Regions from separate parts of the Methylobacillus sp. DLP286 genome, predicted to be linked through region 2. Evidence: riboswitches for the same ligand, from Rfam matches in the RefSeq annotation. Region 2 holds a riboswitch; the other holds the start of a gene.
The links. A riboswitch is a leader RNA that binds a small molecule or an ion and turns the genes downstream of it on or off. The one in region 2 is predicted to bind thiamine pyrophosphate.

Region 1 (10,120 bases), 210 kb from region 2:
CCGCTCAAGAGCGGCTATGACGTGTTCTTCGGCAACTACGCCGGGGCGCTGGACTATTTCACGCACAAGCCCGGCGTTGGTTCCGATGTGCCCGACGGCTTGTATGAGGGCGAAGTGCCGGTCAAGGAAGTCGGCTACTACACCGACATAGTGGCGAACCACGCCAGCCAATACATAGGCAAGCAAACGGCCGCCAAGCCTTTCTTCCTTTCCCTGCATTTCACAGCCCCGCACTGGCCCTGGGAAGGCCCGGGAGATGAAGCCGTGTCCCATGAGATCAAGAACCTGTTCCACCTGGACGGCGGCAGCCTCGAAACCTACGGCAAGATGGTCGAGGCCCTGGACGCAGCGGTGGGCCGCGTGCTGAATACGCTGCAACAACAAGGGCTGGCGGACAATACCATCGTCGTCTTCACCAGCGACAACGGCGGCGAACGCTTCTCCAACACCTGGCCGTTCAGCGGCCAGAAGACCGAACTGCTGGAAGGCGGCATCCGCGTGCCGGGCATCATCCGCTGGCCTGCACAGATCAAGGCGGGACAGGTTTCCGACCAGGTAGTCACCAGCATGGATTGGCTGCCCACCTTGCTCGCTGCTGCCGGTACGCAGCCCGATGCGCAATATCGGCCCGATGGCGAGAACGTGCTGCCCGTGGTCCTGGGCCAAGCCGCCATCCGCCCCCGCACCTTGTTCTGGCGTTACAAAGGACAAGAACAGGCAGCCGCCCGTTCTGGGGATTGGAAATACCTGAAAATCAACGGCAACGAATTCCTGTTCGACCTGGGCAAGGACCAGCGCGAACGCGCCAACTTGGCCGAGAAACACCCGCAGGTGCTGGCTGAACTCAAGGAAAAATGGCAGCACTGGAACAACAGCATGCTGCCGATCACCCCGGATGTGCGCTCGCACAGCGTGAACGGCAAAATGCAGGCGGACAGATACGGCGTGCCTGCGCCTTAAACGCTACTTACGATATCCAGCTGCGACATCCTGCTGACGTTTGAATCAATACAAGGGCTGCAAATGCAGCCCTTGTTTTTCCACCAGCCCATCAGGCTGTCATCAGCATCACCAATATGCCAGCGCCCAGGCCGAGCGCCACCACCGGATAAGTGCGCAACGCAAGCTCCCGCCCGCCGATGAAGCCCACCAAGGCCGCCTTGAACACACTGTTGCTGATGACCGCCAGCACGATACCCTGCACCGCGACATGGCTGCTGAGCTCATTGCGCGCGCTGCGCGAGAGGGACAAGGTGATCGCATCCACATCGGCGATCCCGGCCAGGAGGGAAACCAGGTAGACGCCGGCATCTCCCCAGTAACGCCTGCCCGCCTCCACCAGGAACAGGATCAATGTCAGCAGCAAGGCGAACCGCAGCGCGGGCCCCAGCTCGAACGGGTTGCGCAGCGGGGTTTCAGCGTTTGCGGGCTCGTCCTTGACAGCGCGCCGCCAGAAAACAGCCGCCCCTGCCATATAGACCAGGAACATCGTTCCCAGCGACCAGGCCAGCGGCGGCAACAAGGAGGCATTGACGACCGCGACTTCCAGCAGCACGCGCGGGAACATCAGGCCCGACGTCGCCAGCAACCCCGCAGCGAGCAGCTTGTGCAGGTTCTTGGAAGACAAGCGCGACAGGGTCAATGTCATGGCCGTGGAGGAAACCAGGCTGCCGAGGATGGCGGTGATCATCAAGCCGTAGCGTGTGCCGGTCAGGCGCACGGCGATATAGGCGATGAAGCTGAGGGCGGCGATCAGCACCACCATCCACCAGGTGGTATAGGGATTGAATACCTGCCAGGGGTCGTAGCTCTCGTTAGGCAGCACCGGCAACATGACCACCGAGATGAACAACAGCTTCAACGCGCCGGACAGCTCGGTCTCGCTCAAGCGCTTGAGGAGCGAATGCAGCACATTCTTGAGGCTGAGCAGCAAGGCCACCACCACCGCCCCGGCGCTGGCGAGCATGACGTAATCCGAGAGCGCCAGGCTGCCCAGCAGGAAAGTGATCAGCAGCGCCACCTCGCTGGTAATGCCTTGGTCGCCGGTACGGCGCAAATCGCCGACGTAGGCGATGCTGACGACCAGCATCAGCGCCACCAGCACCGTCACCCAGACCGCGATTCCGAGATGCTGGCTGAGCAAGGCGCTCAAGCCGCCGAGCAGGCCGGTGAGGGCGAAAGTGCGTATCCCCGCGCTCTGGTAGGACTCCTTCTCGTCGCGCTCCTGCCAGCCGCGCTCGGCGCCGATCAATAGCCCTGCCCCCAGGGCGATGAGCAGGTGCAACATGACTTCTACGGAAACGGACTCAGGCATAAGGCAGCTTTCTCACACAATGAATTGCATCATACATGAGGGCGCTATATCCGAAACAGGCTCCAGTAACGGCAAAGCCGAAGCCGCGCTACTTTCTCCCAGGCCTCGCCAGCCCCAGGTGGCCGCGCAATGTCGCGTGCTCGTAATCCTCGCGAAACAGGCCGCGCCGCTGCAGGATGGGAATCACGTGGTCGACGAAATCCCGCACGCTGTCGGGCTGCACCGGCGGCATCAGGTTGAAGCCGTCGGCGCCGCCGTTGCGGAACCAATGCTCCATCTGGTCCGCCACCTGTTCCGGCGTGCCGACCATGGTGCAATGCCCTCCCCCGGCGGCCAGGCGGCCCAATAGCTGGCGCACCGTGGGCCGCTCGGTTTCGATGATGCGCAGCACGGTGGCATAGCGCCCCTTGGGGCCGGTGAAGGCCTCCAGCGGCGGCAACGGCGGTACCGGGCCATCCAGCTCCCAGTCCAGACAGTCCTGGTCGATGAACAACTGCAATTGCCGCAACGAGGTTTCCGCAGGCAGCAGTTCATCAAGCTCGCGTTGCTTGGCGCGCGCCTCGGCTTCGGTAGAACCGATAAAGGTCACCAGGCCTGGCAGGATAGGCACGTCCACCTGCCGCCCGGCGGCCTTGACCCTGGCCTTGACGTCGCTGTAATAGGCCTGGGCCGATGGCAGGTCATAGGCCACTGCGTAGATCGCCTCGGCGTATTTCGCCGCCAGCACGCGTCCATGCTCGGAAGCGCCGGCCTGGAACAGCACGGGGTTGCCTTGCGGCGGACGCGGCACGGTCAATGGCCCATCGACGAGGAAATGCGTGCCCCGGTGGTTGATCTGGCGCACCAGGCTTTCATCGACATAATCCCCTGCACGGTCGTTGAGCAACGCGCCGTCGTCCCAGCTATCCCACAGCTGCAGCACCGCCTGGATGAACTCTTCCGCCCTGGCGTAGCGCTCGGCATGGCCGGGCATGGCTTCATATCCGTGGTTCCTGGCCTCGACGTCGAACATGGAAGTCACCACGTTCCAGCCCGCGCGCCCGCCGGAAATATGGTCGAGCGAAGCCATCAGCCGCGCGGCATGGAACGGCGTGAAGAAGGTGCTGGAAATGGTGCTCACCAAGCCGATGTGCTGGGTGGCGCGGCTGATGGCCGTGAGCATGGTCACCGGCTCGAGGAACCAGCGCGGGCCGTCGGTGATATTGTTGGTGGCATGGCCGTCGGCAAAGAACACCGCATCGAGCTTGCCGCGCTCGGCCAGCTGCGCCATTTCCTCGTAATAGCGGATATCGCCCAGCCGCTCGACCTGGGAATCCGGATGGCGCCAGGCTGCGTTGTGGTGGCCGCAGCCGAACAGGAACAGGTTGATGTGCATCATGGCAAAACAAGAGCCTCTTTAGTGAATTCAGGAATAGCAGGCGCTGAGTCAGCGGATAGCATGTGCGATCAAGAGCGGCTGAAAAAACATGGCGTAGCGATCCTGGCTAAGAGCCTGCCCTATGAAATGATCGTGAACAGGCTCTAATTCTTGACCAGGCCGCCATCGACAACCAGGTTCTGTCCCGTCACCGCGCGCGACCAAGGCGAGGCGAAGAACAGCACCGCGTCGGCGAACTCTTCCGGCGTAGTGACGCGGCGCAATGGCGTGCTCGCGGCAATCAGGTCGAACACGGCATCCGGCGTGGCGGCGGAAGCATCAGTGGTGCGCAGCAGGCCGCCCGACACCATGTTGACGGTGATGCCACCAGGCCCGAGGTCCTGCGCCAAGGTGCGCGTCAGGGAAAGCAACGCCGCCTTGGCGGCGGTGTAGTCGTGGTAGGGCACTACCGGGTTCTGGAACAGGTTGGTGCCGATATTGACCACCCGCCCCCATCCCTGCGCAAGCATGCCGGGCAAGCAGGCCTGTACGGTATTGAGCGCGCCGCGCACCACGCCCTCGAATTGCTGCTGCAACCCTTCCCAGCCGAGATCATGCGCATGCGCCCGCGCATCGCCGTTGAACCTGAAGTCGGGCAGGGCGTTGTTGACCACCGTGGTGATCGCCTTGCCGAAATGCGCTTGCGCCTGCTCCGCCATCGCCCGCACGGCGTCGGCGTCGCTCACGTCCGCCCGGATCGCCAGGGCCCGCCCCGGCGCTTCGTCCGCCAAGGCCGCAGCAGCGTCCGCGCTATGCAGATAGTTCACGACCACGCTCGCTCCCTGGCCGAGGAAGGCGCGGGCGATATGCCGGCCCAGCCCACGGCCTGCGCCGGTGACGAGCACGAGTTGTTCTTGAATCGGGAGTAGCGGTGAAGATGGATTGCCCATGCGATTCCTTTGCAATTTTTCATGGCAAAGGAATGCGCAGCAAAAAAGCTGCGACAGGCATTCCTCCGCCAGTATGATCTGGATCAGGTATTACGGGTGTAGTCTCAGCCCTGAAGGAACAGCTTATTCAGGGCACCCCGTGCCAAAGAGTAGCTAACAAAACTCTCCTGACGTTGTTGCTCTGCCTTGCCGTACTATTTGTACTGTCTGCGGCAGAGCGCCTAGTCAGGATCAGCTTCGCTGAGTTTTGTTAGCCACTCTGAGGCCGAACCATACCATGAAACATGAATTATCCGCATGTCTTCATCGCACACTGGAGGAATATCGCTATAATTCCAGGCCTAACCTAGGGGAGCCGCTTGCGGCTGAGAAATGGCAATTGCCATGACCCTTAATACTTGATCCAGATCATGCTGGCGAAGGGAAGGAAATAGCGCATCCATCATTTGCGTACTCCTTGTCGTTCGTCGATTACAGGAGTCACCACACAATGCTCAGTACGCAAGCCACCCTCGCCTGGCTAGTCTTTTTCGCCGCCGTTTTCGCCATCGCCGGCATGGCCTATTCGCGCAGGTTCCGCGGCAACCTTGAAGAATACATCGTCGCGCGCAACAGCCAGGGCACGCTGGCCAGCATCATGACCTTGCTGGCCTCGTCGCTGGGCGCGTGGATATTGTTCTCGCCCGCGCAGGCGGCGACCTGGGGCGGCCTGACCGCCGTGATCGGCTACGCCATCGGCGCGATGTCGCCGCGCATCGCCATGATCCCGCTCGGCAAGCGCATGCGCGAGCTGATGCCCAACGGCCACTCCCTCACCGAGTTCCTGGTGGCGCGCTACGGCAAGCCCATGTACCTGCTCGCGCTGACCATCATGCTGTTCTACCTGTTCATCGCCATGAGCGCCGAGATCACGGCCATCGCCAAGATGGTGACACTGCTGGCGCCCGTGCCGCTCTGGGCCACCGCCGCCATCGTGCTCGGCTTCACCCTGCTCTACACCACCTACGGCGGCCTGCGCGCCTCCATCTTTACCGACAAGGTGCAGATCGTCATCATCATTCCGTTGCTGGCGGCGCTGGTCTTCATCGGCTGGCAGGCCACCGGCGGCATTGCCCCGGTCGTGGAAAAGCTGCAGCAAACCGCGCCGCAGCTGATCAACCTTGAGGATATCGGCGGCATCAAGGCCGGGCTGACCTTCTTCGTCGCCATCCTGCTCACCGGCATCTTCCACCAGGGCAACTGGCAGCGCATCTACTCCGCCAAGGACATTCCCACCATGCGCAACGGCTTCCTGCTCGGCGGCCTGCTGGTCGTGCCCTTCATCTTCATCATGGGCCTTTTCGGGCTGGCCTTCATGGCGACGACACCGGATGGCGACAGCTCGGTGGCCTTGTTCAGCGTGGTCATGCCCAATATCCCGCTCTGGCTGGCCGTCGCCCTGATTCCGCTCGGCATCTCGCTGGTGATGTGCAGCGCGGACACGGCCATCAGCGCCATCTCGAGCATCGTGGCGGTGGACATCGGCCGGGTGATGCCGAAGCGTAGCGCCGCCAGCCTGATGCGCCTGTCGCGCTGGCTGGTCCTGTTGGTTGCAATACCCGTGCTGGTTGTCGCCGCGCAAGGCTACAGCGTGCTCTACCTGTTCCTGCTGGCCGACCTGCTATGCGCCGCCGCGGCATTCCCCGTGTTCTTCGGCCTGTTCAGCCGCTCGCATACAGGCACGGAGGCCTTGACCGGGACGGTAGCGGGCTTGGCGGCCGGACTGTTCATGTTCCCCATGCCGGATCAGCCCGCCACCCACCTACTCGAAGCCTTCCTGCTGGCCGCATTGACGCCTGTCGCGGTGATCGCCCTCACCCGCTTGATCAAGCGACGCAAACAACACTTCGAACTTGCCGCGCTGGCACATGCAAGCCGCAGGCTGGACAGGGAACAACTCTAAAGTCAGCTAGCCAACCAAAAGGGCGAGCGCAGCGATGCCAAGTGTGGGTTTGATTTTGAATTCCCCGTCTGGCTGCGCCGAGTAGCGCAGATCTGTCTGGAAAAAGAGCTTGCGTCTGTCTGAGCGCAGCGAGTTCAGCAAGCTCCCAGACAGATTGAGCAACGCAGGGGACCGGGAGCTTGCTCCCGGCGCAGACTCCGGGGTCGCCTTTGCTTTGGTTACTTTTATTTGGCGAAGCAAATGAAAGTAACTCGCTGACAAGCGAAAGGCAACGGGTCAAGGTCTGCAACAGTGGTCAAGACCATTGATCCTTCAACATCCCAATCCCATCAGGCTCAACGATTTTTCGTCTTCATCAATACTGCGATTGGCGAGAGGATGGGTTTCGCCCCGCCGGGCGAGTATCTTTCTTTTGTTTCGCCAAAAGAAAGATACGAAAGAAAAGGCGACCCGATTGTCTGCGTCCCTACACTACGTTCCGGGCAACCTGCGTTGCTCGCTTTTAATGGGGACTGGCTGAACTCGCTGCGCTCAGACAGACGCCAGTCCTTAATCCATTAAAAGCTGTGCTACTCGGCGCAGCCAGACGGGGAGGAAAAACCACAGCGACTTGGCTTCGCTGCGCTCGCCCTTGATTATTGGAGACAAATGGCCTATGGCGGAATATTGAATCAAGAACTGCAAGACAGCATGGAACACCCTGCCTTGTGCCTGGCCCAATCCGGCCGCAGGCCGGCAAAACGTTCCTTGCCCGGCTGCTCGTCATAAGGCTTGCGCAGCACGTCCAGCAGCTCTTCTATCATGCTGGTATCGCCCGCGTCGGCCAAGTCTATGGCCTGCTGGGCAAGGTAGTTGCGCAGCACGTAACGCGGATTGGCCCGGTTCATGGCCTCGCGCCGCTCGGCAGGGTCGCGCCCGTCTGCGAGCGTCGCCTGTGCGTATTGCTTGAGCCAGTCGCCGAACCTGGGCTTGAAGGTTTCCCACAATGCCGGACTGTAGGCTGCGCTCTGCAATACGGCCAAGTCGGGCTGAGCGGCATCCACCAAAGCCAGCTTGCGGAAAAACTCGGTCATGTCGATCTCGGCCTGGGTCATGAGGCCGAACACTTCATTGAGCAAGGGCTCGTAGTCGTCGCGCCAGGCGCTGAAGCCGAACTTGGCAGCCAGGACGGAGCCCCATTCCTTGTTGTAGGCCTGGTCGTAAAGCATGAGGCCTTCGTCGTAGATTTCGCGTTCTGGCTTCAAGGCATATAGCGCCTGCGCCAGGCGCTCCAGGTTCCAGCGCGCGATGTCGGGCTGGCGGCCGAAGCAATAGCGGCGGCCTGCCGCGTCGGTGGTGTTGGGCGTCCAGCCCGGGTCGAAATTGTCCACCCAGCCGTACGGGCCGTAATCGATGGTCAGGCCGAGGATGGACATATTGTCGGTGTTCATCACGCCATGCACGAAGCCCACGCGCATCCATTGCGCGATCAGGCGCGCGGTGCGCACGCAGACGATGGCGAACCATTCTGCAAAGCGCTCTTCTTCCGGGTAATCCTTCAACTCGGGAAAATCGCGGTCGATGGTGAAATCCACCAGCGTTTGCAAGGTTTCCCTGTCGTCGCGCATGGCAAAAATCTCGAAATTGCCAAAGCGGATGAACGAAGGCGACACCCGGCAGACGATCGCGCCCTTTTCCGCCTGTGGGTTGCCGTTGTAGAACATGTCGCGGATCACGATATCGCCGGTCTGCACCAGGCTCAGGGCGCGCGTGGTGGGGATGCCGAGATGGTACATGGCCTCGCTGCAGAGGAATTCGCGCACCGAGGAGCGCAGCACTGCGCGCCCGTCCGCCATGCGCGAATACGGCGTCACGCCCGCGCCCTTGAGCTGCAGTTCCCAGCGCTGGCCTTGGGGAGTGACCACCTCGCCCAGGCTGATGGCCCGTCCATCCCCCAGCTGCCCCGCCCAGTTGCCGAACTGGTGCCCGCCGTAACACATGGCATAGGGCTCCATGCCTGGAATCAGGCCGTTGCCGCCCAGCGCGCTTACCCACGCCGGCGACTTGATCTCCTCCTCGCTCAGCCCCAGCGTTTGCAGCATCTCGGGCGAATAGGCGAGCAGCCTGGGCGCAGACACCGAAGTCGGCATCACCCTGGACCAACAGGCGCCATATACCTGGCGCAACTGGTTGCTGGTTTCCGGGTCGCCCGGCAGCTCTCGCAAGAAACGGTTATCAAAAGTAAGCATGGTCAAAGTATGGGGGCCGATCAATAAGATTCAAGAAGCAGAGAAGGTATATAGGAATGACAGCGTCCCGTATTGTATGTTCTCCCGTGGGATAAATTAAACTGGCAGATGCTTAAAAAACAAGCAGGATTAATTTATGCATGGCATAACAGCGGCTTATTTATTCAATGCCCATCATGCCCACAAAGTTACCCACAGAAATTGTTGAGGCCGGTGCATAATCGGGTTTGAACCGAACCTCAAGGGCAAACACCTGTCTTCCACAACATCCTGATGAACGACACTTGCAAGCGATGATTCCATTTTCCATCCTCGACCTCTGCCCCATCGTGCAGGGCAGCACGCCCGCGCAGGCCTTCAGCAACTCCATTGAACTGGCGCAAGTTGGGGAAGCATCAGGCTACCGGCGTTTCTGGCTGGCAGAGCACCATAACATGCCGGGCATCGCCAGCGCGGCAACTGCCGTCGTCATTGGCCATGTCGCCGGCCAGACCAAGACCATACGCGTCGGCGCCGGCGGCATCATGCTGCCCAACCATGCCCCGCTGGCGATTGCGGAGCAATTCGGCACGCTGGAATCGCTTTACCCGGGGCGCATCGACCTCGGGCTGGGCCGCGCACCTGGCAGCGACATGGCTACCGCGCGTGCCTTGCGGCGCAACCTGCATGCGCATGGTGAGGATTTCCCCGAACTGGTGGCCGAACTGCAGGACTACTTCGCCTTGCCACAGCCGGGCCAAGGCATCAGGGCGGTACCCGGCGCAGGGCTGACCATCCCCATCTGGATACTGGGCTCCAGCCTCTACGGAGCCCAATTTGCCGCAGCCCATGGCTTGCCATTCGCGTTTGCCTCGCACTTTGCTCCCACCTTCCTGTTGCAGGCGCTGGACACTTACCGCCGCAACTTCCGGCCCTCTGCTTCGCTAAGCAAGCCCTACTTCATGGTCACGGCCAATATGCTGGTCGCCGACACCGATGAAGAAGCGCGCTACTGGTTCAGCTCCCAGCAGCAAGGCTTCACCAACCTCCACCGCGGCACACCGGGACAATTGCCGCCGCCGGTGGACGACATCGAGCAATACTGGACGCCTGCCGAGAAAATCGGCGTGGAACGCATGCTGGCCTGTTCGCTGGTCGGCTCCGCCGCCACCGTGGAGGCCGGCTTGAGGAAATTGCTCAATGACCTTGCGCCCGACGAATTGATGGTGACCGGCCATGTATTCGACCAAGCGGTCAGGCTGCAGTCGTACCGGGCCGTGGCCGCCATCCGCGACAAGCTGGCAGCGGAATGAAAAAGGCCAGGCGTCGGCCTGGCCCATTGAGAAGAAA
Region 2 (10,120 bases):
GAAGGCAATGAATACAGCCTGAACTACATCAACCAGCAAGGCACAAAAGGCAGTCCTGTATATGCTGGCAGCGACGGTGGCCGCAGTGCAAACTATTGGGATTGGCCCAAATGGGACAAAGAAAGCCTGTACTTCATATCGCGCACCACCTTCGGCGATAGCGCCTACCTGAAAATCCGCGCTTTCTATGACAAGTTCAAGAATGTATTGGAAAGCTATGACGATGCGCGTTATGCCACGATGACCAGGAACAGTTCATTCACTAGCATCTATAACGATGACACCTATGGCGTCAGCGCCGAACTGGGTTTCGATATTGCCAAAGCCAATACCCTGAAGTTCGCCGCACACTACAAGCATGACAAGCACGAAGAGCACAACAAGGGCAACCCGGTTCAGACGTTTGAAGACCGCACCATTTCATTGGGTATTGAAGATACCCATCATTTCACCAAGAAACTGAGCCTGGTGACGGGTATCAGCTATGACAAGCGTGACACCCTCAAGGCCGAAGGGCTGAACAATGTAAATCAGATTTACGATTTCCCGAATGGCGATGCCCATGCGTGGAATCCTCAGGCTGGTTTGTTCTATAAGCCAACGGAAGATAGCGACATTCACTTTACAGTAGCCAGGAAGAGCCGCTTTGCCACCATGAAGGATCGCTTCTCCGGCCGTTTCGGTCGCGCGGTTCCCAATCCTGGCCTGGATACGGAAAGAGCGACCCATTATGAGCTGGGTGCCGGTGCTTTTGTGCTGCCTGAATTGAAACTGCAGGGCGCAGTATTCTTCATTGACACCAAAGACATGATCCAGTCTGCGAGCTTGCCGAATTCCGCCTGTTCTGCTGGCGGGGGCCAATGCTTCCAGTTCCGCAACATTGGCAAGGTGGAAAGCCAGGGTATCGAACTGGGCGCAACCTGGTTTGCGAGCGATGATGTTGAACTGGGCGGCAACTATACCTTTATCAACCGCGACAATCTCAGCAATGACCAGCGCTTGACCGACGTGCCTCGCCAGAAGCTGTTTGCATACGGCAAATGGAAAGTGAATAGCGCCTTGCAAGTGCTAGCAAGTATCGAAGCGGCATCCTCGCGCTATTCCCGCCAGAACTCCGCTGTCACTGATTGGCTGTCAGCCAAGGGTTATGCGACCGGCAATATCAAGGCCATGTATGCAGTCAATGCCGATTGGTTTGCCGAGGCGGGCATCAACAACATTCTCGACAAAAACTATGCATACACTGAGGGCTTCTATATGGAAGGCCGCAATATGTTTGTCAACGTAACACGCAAGTTTTAAATAATTAACTAATAGATAGGAAACCCCAATGGCCAGCGCTCTTACTATCAAGGCAGCATTGCGCTGGCCGGTCCGGATTCTCATTATCTGGTTGATGCTCGTCAGCCAGGTGTCATCATCGGCAGACATAGCCAAAGTCGTCGTGATGACCAGTTATCCGCAGGAAGTCGTTTCGCAATTCGAGGCGGCATTCGAGAAACAATATCCGCAATACAAGCTGGAAGTGCTATGGCGGCAATCGCGCGATGCCATGGCTTACTTCAAGGAGTCCGGACAACCGGTGGATGTCTATTGGACGCCTGCCCAGCGCAACTTCGCCCAGCTTGAGAAGATGCAGGCGTTCCAACCGCTGAACCTTGACCTCTACGGCCTGCCTGCCGAGGTGAGCGGCTTTGCCTTGCGGGAAGGCAACCACATTGCTACTGAGATTGCCGGGTACGGCATCGTGAGCAATCCACAAGCGCTGGCAAATGCCGGGCTCACCATTCCCAGAAACTGGACAGACCTCAGCCATCCTGCACTCAAAGGCAAGATTGCATTACCCGTACCGTCAAAAGTAGGCTATGCGCCTCCCCTCATCGACATCCTGCTCCAGGGCTATGGCTGGCAGGATGGATGGAACCTGTTGCAGGCCATCGCCGCCAATGCCGAACTGGTGACTTCGGGAGCTACCTTTGTCAGCGACGATGTTGCCAGCGGCCGCTTGTTAGCCGGGCTCACCATTGATTTCTTCACCGCCTCGGCTATCGCCAACGGCGCCCCTTTGCAGTTCGTTTACCCGGAACCGACCGGCTATTCGCCCGCCCATCTTGCCATTATGAAAAATGCCGGCAATCTCGAAGGAGCCAGGGCATTCAGCAAATTCGTGCTTTCTGAACAAGGCCAACGGCTGTTGTTCCACCCCGATATCCGCAAACTGCCGGTCAGGCCGTCTGTTTATGCAAACAAGCCTGCGGCTTACTTCAACCCTTTCGAGAACAACCCTTCGTTCGTATATGACACCCGGCGCGGGCTTGCGCGCCAGGACATCACCAATGCCTTGTTCGACGCCATCATTACGTTGAACCTGGCCTCCCTGCAAAAAGCGGTCAGCGCCATCCAGGATGCCAGCAACCAATCCGGCCCTGACGCCTCGGAGGTGGTGAAGGCAACACAATTGCTGCATTCCCTGCCGATCGACGAAGCAGGCGCGGAAGCGATACGCACATTGAATCCGGCCGAAGTCACGCGCTGGCAGCGCATCATGCATGACCGTTATGAAGAAGCCGCAAAGATTGCATCACCGCATTAAGGCTCAATGCACGGCATCCTGTCCCTCACGGTAGTCCTAGTTACCCTGTTCGCTATCCAGGCCAGCGGCAATGAGCCGGCTCAGGTCATGACCAACGTCGCCAACCGTGAAGCCTATACGCAAGCCGTCAGCCCGCTTTCCACCGAAGAAAGGCAGCAATTCCTGCAAGGCCGCAGCCTGGTCAGGCAGAGTTGGATCATTTCGCCCGCGATGGACAACGATATTGCCGGATTGGGGCCGCTATACAACCGCAACGCCTGCATCGCCTGTCATGCCAAGAACGGCCGGGGCTTCGCACCAAACGCGCCAGAAGAATCCATGCGTGCCATGCTGGTACGCCTGAGCCTGCCTGGCAAAACGCATACGGGCGCGCCCGTTCCCCATCCAGCCTACGGCGACCAATTGCAGGAATTCGGCGCTCCCCGCGTCGAGGCCGAAGGGCGTGCCCATCTGCATTATGAAGAAACCGAGGTAACGCTGAATGGCGGTGAAGCCGTTCGGCTGCGCAAGCCTGTACTAGAATTCAGCGGACTCGCCTACGGCCCTCTCCCCGCCAATATTCAAACCTCAGCCCGCATTGCGCCTGCCATCCATGGCATGGGCCTGCTGGAGGCGATTGCGGACGACACCTTGCTTGCGCTGCAGGCAATGCCAAAACCAGGCAAGATCAAAGGGCGTGTGAACCGCGTCTGGAGCGTGGAGAAGCAACAGCAGGTCATCGGGCGTTTCGGCTGGAAGGCCAATGTCGCGACGGTGCGGGAGCAGACTGCGAGCGCACTGGCGGGAGATATGGGCTTGAGCTCCCACTTGTTTCCGCATGGCAACTGCGCCGAGTGTCAAACCGGGTGCCGGCAAGCTCCGGTCTCGGGCAGGCCGGAAATCCCAGCCACCCAGCTCGCGCAAATGGAATTCTACCAATTGGCGCTCGCCGTGCCCTCGCCGCGCCGTCAGGACGACCCGAGGGTGCAACGGGGCGCTGCACTGTTCCGCCAGGCGCAATGCGCGGCCTGCCACCTGCCTGAAATCAGGACCGGCGAATTTCCCAGGCTGGCCGCCCTGGGCAACCAGGCCATCGCCCCTTATACCGATTTGCTGTTGCACGACATGGGGCCGGAACTGGCGGACCACCGTCCGGACTTTGCCGCCAGCGGTAGTGAATGGCGCACCCCGCCACTCTGGGGTATCGGCCTCGCAAAACAGGTGGAACCGAATGCGGGCTTTCTGCACGATGGCCGCGCCAGGACTATCCTGGAAGCCATCCTCTGGCATGGCGGCGAAGCGCAGGAATCCCGCACCATGGTGCAAAAGATGTCGCCACAAGACCGGCAATTGCTGCTGGATTTTGTCGAATCGCTTTAAGCGCTTGTTCAAGTCTCGTATCATCTTGCGGAGAAAGGGCTATGATATGCCTGTTCATTACATCCCTTGCCACGCCTTTACACCATGATCGCCATTCTTGAAGCCAAGCGTGCTGGCCTGCTCTCGCGCCGGTATTGGTCCCGCAACATCATGTCCGGGCTGATCGTCGGGGTCGTCGCCCTCCCGCTCGCCATGGCGTTCGCGATCGCATCAGGCGCCAAGCCCGAGCAAGGCTTGTACACCGCGATTGTCGCGGGCACGCTCGCCTCCCTGTTCGGCGGCAGCCGCCTGCAGATTACCGGCCCGACCGGGGCGTTCATCGTCATCCTTGCCGGCATTACGGCGAAATACGGCATCGCAGGCTTGCAGATCGCCACCCTGATGGCCGGCATCATGCTGCTCGTCATGGGGCTGACGCGCATGGGCAGCGTGATCCGCTATATCCCGGAACCGGTGATCATCGGCTTTACCAGCGGGATCGCCGTCATCATCTTCGTCGGGCAATGGCAGGATTTTTTCGGCCTCACGCCCCAGGCCTCGCACCATTTCCACGAGAAACTCTGGCACCTGTTGGAAGCCCTGCCGCAGCTGCAATGGCGAACCGCATTGCTTGGCGCGTTCACGCTGGCAGTGCTGCTCCTGTCCAACCGCTACCTGAAAAAAATCCCCGGCCCCCTGGTCGCGATCGTGGCAGCCACTATGTGCAGTCTGTCTTTCAACCTGAACAGGTCGCCACCATAGGCAGCGCGTTCGGCGGCATCCCGCAGGCATTGCCGCATTTTGCGCTGCCCGAGGGCATCAGCCCCGCCGTCATGATAGAGCTGATCGGCCCGGCCTTCACCATTGCGCTGCTGGGCGCCATCGAATCGTTGCTCTCGGCCGTCGTCGCCGACAATATGGCGGGCACGCGCCACCAGTCCAACCAGGAACTGATCGGGCAAGGTATTGCCAACATCGCCTCGCCGTTGTTCGGCGGGTTCGCCGCCACCGGCGCATTGGCGCGCACCGCGACCAATATCCGCAACGGGGCCAACAGCCCGTTATCCGGCATCGTGCATGCAGCCACCCTGGTGTTGATCGTGGTATTGCTGGCGCCATTGGCCGTGAATATCCCGCTGGCAGCGCTCGCAGCCATCCTGTTCGTGGTGGCCTACAACATGAGTGAGGCGCATCGCTTCCTGCACATGGCGAGGACAGCACCGCGCGCGGACGTGGCGGTGCTGCTGATCACCTTCCTGCTCACCGTGTTCAGCGACCTGGTGATTGCCGTCAATATCGGCGTCGTGCTTGCCGCATTATTGTTCATGAAACGCATGGCGGACACGGTGAACGTGACGCAGCTGAGCGATGACGACTTGCAGCAGGAATACGGCCAGCGCGAATGGCGCCTGCCATCCAGCACGCTGGTCTATCGCCTGGAAGGGCCGTTCTTCTTCGGCGCTGCCGAGCACTTGCAACACCGACTGCAAACCCTGCGCGAGGATACCGACACCATTGTGCTGCGAATGGCGCGCGTGCCTATCATGGACGCCACCGGCATGCAGGCATTGTGGAACCTGCTGGACACTTGCAGACAGCACCAGATCAAGCTGGTGATCGCCGAGGCCAGGCCCAACATCCTGGAAAAGCTGCGCCGCGCCGGGCTCACCAGCCAGATTGGCGAACATAATGTGTTGCCGCACCTGCACTTGCTGTGGCCGGAAGCTCCTTCCCCCGCCTCTCTCCATTGAATGGCGTTGCACACTTTTCCGTACGACCCGGTTGAGCACGCGTTAATTGGCTGACATGCGCAGCATCCAGCCCTGTTCGCAAGGAAATTGGCATTTTCCGCGCATTCTTTGTTAGTATACGACCCACGCTAGGGGTCCTGAAGAGCCGATCTTTGGGTGAGACATACCCTTGAACCTGACCTGGATAATGCCAGCGTAGGAAAGCGCAAAGCCACTCAAGGTCGATTCATTTCCCCCGAGGTAGGCCTTTTGTCCGTTCCTGCGCGTGATTGTCCCTAACGCGAGTGAACACACAATGCCTGCTTTTACTTTCCGTCAAAAATTCAGCGTGCTGGCTATCGCCTGCGCCTTTGCGCCTGCTGCGCTGGCCCAGGCCGCCGATACCGACGATGCCCAATTGCCAGAGGTCGTTGTCAGCTCCACCACGAATGCTGGCATGGCACGCCGCGCCAGCATCGGCAGCTTTCCCGAAGCATCGCTGCTGGAAACACCAGCCTCGGTCAACGTCATCACGCAGGAGCAGATGCAGGACCGCAGCGTCCGTTCCGCGACCGACGCGGTGAAATGGGATGCCAGCGTGCAGAACTCCTACAATGCGGTCGGACTGGCGGACTGGTTCGCGATCCGAGGCTTCGTGCTCGACCAGGGCGCCAACTACCGCAAGGACGGCATGGTGATTCTCGCGCAGGCCAGGGTGCCGATGGAAAACAAGGAGCGCATCGAGATACTGAAAGGCCTCGCCGGCCTGCAGGCGGGGATTGCCGCGTCGGGCGGCATGCTCAACTACGTGACCAAGCGCCCTACCGACGCCCCGCTGCGTTCGGCGACGTTCGAGCTGCGTGAACGCGGCACAGTGTACGGCGCGGTAGATCTGGGCGGTCGCTCCGAGGACGGCGTCTTCGGTTACCGCATCAATGCCGCGGCAGAAGACATCAAGTCGTATGTCGACGGCTCGACAGGCAACCGCAACTTCATTTCGGGCGCGTTTGACTTCCGCCTGAGCGAACGCGCGCTGTTGCAGCTCGACCTCGACTACCAGCACAAGTCGCAACTGACCGTACCGGGGTTCCAGTTGCTCGGTCCGGAGCAGCGCATTCCGACCGGCATCCGCGCCAAGCAGATGCTCAATGACCAATCCTGGAGCCGTCCCGTCGTCGATGACAGTTACAACCTCGGCATGAAATTCGACTATGCGTTGAATGACGATTGGCGCACCATCCTGCAAGCCAACCAATCGACTTTGCATCGTGATGATGCGGTGACCTTGCCTTCAGGCTGTCAGCAAAGCCTGCTTCCCGGCTATTGCAGTGATGGCGGCTATTCGATGTACGACTTGCGCCGCAAGAACGACAAGCGCTCGATCACGACCACCCAGGCCCTGCTGCAGGGGAGCTTCACGACAGGCGGCGTGCGCCACGAGCTGACCACAGGCGTATCCACGCTGAACCGTCGCGATCACTTTGCCGACTACGTATTCAACTATGTCGGCGAGAGCAATATCTATAATCCGGTCTACTACGATAATTTCGCGCTCGCCGACGTCAATCCGGTGCATTTGCGCCGCAAGGATGAGGAGCGTGCAGTATTCGTGCAGGATGTCATGGCGCTTACTGACCAGCTCAGGCTGCATGCCGGCGTGCGCTACGTGCAACTCAAGCGCGACCAGTTCAATGCCTCGGGCGAGACGACGCGGCGCACGGACGATGATTTTCTCTTGCCTAGCGTCGCCCTGCTCTACAACCTGCAGCCGTCACTGGCGGTTTACGGCTCGTATTCGCAAGGCCTGGAACCGGGCGGCACAGCGCCGACCGGCACCACGAACGCCGAAATCATCATGGACCCCAGCAGGTCCAGGCAGCTCGAACTCGGCGTGAAAGCGGACGTGACGCGCGATGTCAGCCTGTCTGCCGCCGTATTCCAGATCAAGCGCAACCACGAATACGTCGACGCCACGCCGACCTATGTCATCAATGGCACGCAAGTCAACCGCGGCCTGGAATTCGCCGCACAAGGCCGCGTCACGCGCGACTGGATGCTGGGCGCCAGCTTCACCGCGCTGCAGGCTAAGGCCGAAGGCACGGACGATGCGCGCATCGAAGGCAAGCAGGTCGGCAACGTGCCGAGGTTCAAATCCGCGGTTTATTCCGAGTATGCATGGCCAGGCCTGCCAGCCCTTAAACTGAACGCGACATGGCTCTATTCATCCAGCAAAAATTTCGCGCCGAACAACGAGATCGCGGCATTGAACAGGAAAGTGGAGGGCTACCACGTACTGAACCTGGGCGCACGCTACACGGCCAAGCTCGGCAATACCGCAACCACCTTCCGCGCCGGCGTGGACAACGTGTTCAACAAGTTCTATTGGGGCGATGCATCCAGCGCTTTCGGCGGCTACCTGATCCCGGGCGCGCCGCGCGTATTCCGCGTGTCGGCGCAAATCGACTTCTGATTAATAACAGGATGCCGGAGCCAGTCCCCTCCACCTATCATGCCGGGCTTGATCCGGCATCTTGTGGCATTCCAACATACTTACGAGATCCCGGCTCGGAGGCCGGGATGACGGCAGGTAGTGATCAGCGCCTGTTTAATGTTTCTGATAAGTCATGAACAGACTGGAAAACGGCCCAAAGAGCCTGTTCAAAGGCTTCCGCACTGCTCCACAGGCTCCAGGTCCGCCAACTCCTCGTCAGTGAACAAGCGCGAACGGATGAGGAAATGCTTGCCGGTTGCCTGCTCCAGCGAGAACATGCCGCCATGTCCAGGAATGGCATCAAGGGTCAAATGGGTATGCTGCCAATATTCGAACTGGGTCTTGTTCATGTAGAACGGCACGCCATGCACCTCTCCCACTTTGACATCCGAGGTGCCGAGCAGGAATTCGCCCTCCTGCAGGCACATGGGAGCGCTGCCCTCACAGCATCCGCCTGACTGGTGAAACATGAGATTGCCATGCCTGGCGCGCAGCTCATCAATCAAAGCTGCGGCCGATGGCGTGGCAGTAATACGGCTGGCACTCATAAGTCCTCCTCATAACTTGGCATTTGCTTTTCTTGGCAGTTGCTTTGCCACAAATAATAATGCCCAGGCTTGAACTCGCAAACCTGGGCGTTGGACGAGGGCCTGTTAATGCAATTGAAGGAGATTGCGTTAACAGGCCCTAACCATTCGACATTAAAGTTTAGAAGAAACCTAGCGCATCAGGGCTGTAGCTCACCAGCAGGTTCTTGGTTTGCTGGTAGTGGTCCAGCATCATGCGATGGTTCTCACGCCCGATACCGGACTGCTTGTAGCCGCCGAATGCGGCGTGCGCCGGGTAGAGATGGTAGCAATTGGTCCAGACGCGGCCTGCCTGGATACCGCGGCCGACACGGTAGGCGCGGCTGCCATCGCGGGTCCAGAGGCCTGCGCCCAGGCCGTACATGGTGTCGTTGGCGATTTCCAGCGCTTCCTTCTCGTCCTTGAACGTCGTCACGGACAAGACCGGCCCGAAGATTTCCTCCTGGAAGATACGCATCTTGTTATGGCCCTTGAACACCGTAGGTTCAATGTAATAGCCATCGCTCAGGTCACCACTCAGCTTGGTCGCCTTGCCGCCTGTGAGCAGCTCCGCGCCTTCTTCCTGGCCGAGCTTGATGTATGACATGATGATCTCGACCTGCTCGCTGGAGGCCTGCGCACCGATCATGGTCGACTTGTCCAGCGGACTGCCCTGCTTGATCGCCTTCACACGTTTGATGGCTCGCTCGATGAAGCGTTCGTAGATAGACTCCTGGATCAAGGCACGGCTCGGGCAGGTGCAGACTTCCCCTTGGTTCAGGGCAAACAGCGCAAACCCTTCCAGGGCCTTGTCGAAATAAGCATCATCCTTGTCTATGACATCTTCAAAGAAGATATTGGGCGACTTGCCGCCCAGCTCCAGCGTCACGGGAATCAGGTTCTGGCTGGCATACTGCATAATCAGGCGGCCAACGGAAGTGGATCCGGTAAATGCAATCTTGGCAATGCGCGGGCTGGTCGCCAATGCCTTGCCGGCTTCGACGCCATGCCCATTCACCACATTGAGCACGCCAGGCGGCAACAGGTGGCCGATGATTTCCAGTACCACCAGAATCGACGCTGGCGTCTGCTCCGCAGGCTTCATGACAATGCAATTGCCTGCCGCCAATGCGGGCGCCAGCTTCCAAGCTGCCATCAGGATCGGGAAGTTCCATGGAATGATCTGTCCGACAACGCCCAACGGCTCATGGAAATGGTAAGCCACTGTTGTATGATCAATCTCGCTGATCCCACCTTCCTGAGCACGAATACAGCCTGCAAAATAACGGAAATGGTCGATCGCCAGCGGAATATCGGCGGCCATGGTCTCGCGGATGGGCTTGCCGTTGTCTATGGTTTCTGCAATCGCGATGGTTTCCAGATTGGCTTCCATCGCATCGGC

Region 1: linked by a shared signal. The riboswitch ahead of ACWXTG_RS05885 (sodium:solute symporter family transporter) and the one ahead of ACWXTG_RS06945 (TonB-dependent siderophore receptor) in region 2 are both predicted to bind thiamine pyrophosphate.

Annotation. Positions count from the first base shown of each region.
Region 1 is NZ_CM153145.1:1,224,987-1,235,106, forward strand. It holds gene ACWXTG_RS05865 (sulfatase family protein) at 1-960, shown strand, start outside; gene ACWXTG_RS05870 (MgtC/SapB family protein) at 1,052-2,314, opposite strand; gene ACWXTG_RS05875 (LLM class flavin-dependent oxidoreductase) at 2,403-3,692, opposite strand; gene ACWXTG_RS05880 (3-oxoacyl-ACP reductase) at 3,836-4,621, opposite strand; TPP riboswitch at 4,665-4,771, opposite strand; TPP riboswitch at 4,960-5,063, shown strand; gene ACWXTG_RS05885 (sodium:solute symporter family transporter) at 5,112-6,563, shown strand; gene ACWXTG_RS05890 (protein adenylyltransferase SelO) at 7,235-8,791, opposite strand; gene ACWXTG_RS05895 (LLM class flavin-dependent oxidoreductase) at 9,085-10,083, shown strand.
Region 2 is NZ_CM153145.1:1,432,879-1,442,998, forward strand. It holds gene ACWXTG_RS06920 (TonB-dependent receptor plug domain-containing protein) at 1-1,302, shown strand, start outside; gene ACWXTG_RS06925 (ABC transporter substrate-binding protein) at 1,331-2,593, shown strand; gene ACWXTG_RS06930 (di-heme oxidoreductase family protein) at 2,600-3,952, shown strand; gene ACWXTG_RS06935 (SulP family inorganic anion transporter) at 4,037-4,693, shown strand; gene ACWXTG_RS06940 (SulP family inorganic anion transporter) at 4,654-5,682, shown strand; TPP riboswitch at 5,803-5,901, shown strand; gene ACWXTG_RS06945 (TonB-dependent siderophore receptor) at 5,978-8,131, shown strand; gene ACWXTG_RS06950 (DUF779 domain-containing protein) at 8,320-8,700, opposite strand; gene adh (aldehyde dehydrogenase) at 8,861-10,120, opposite strand, start outside.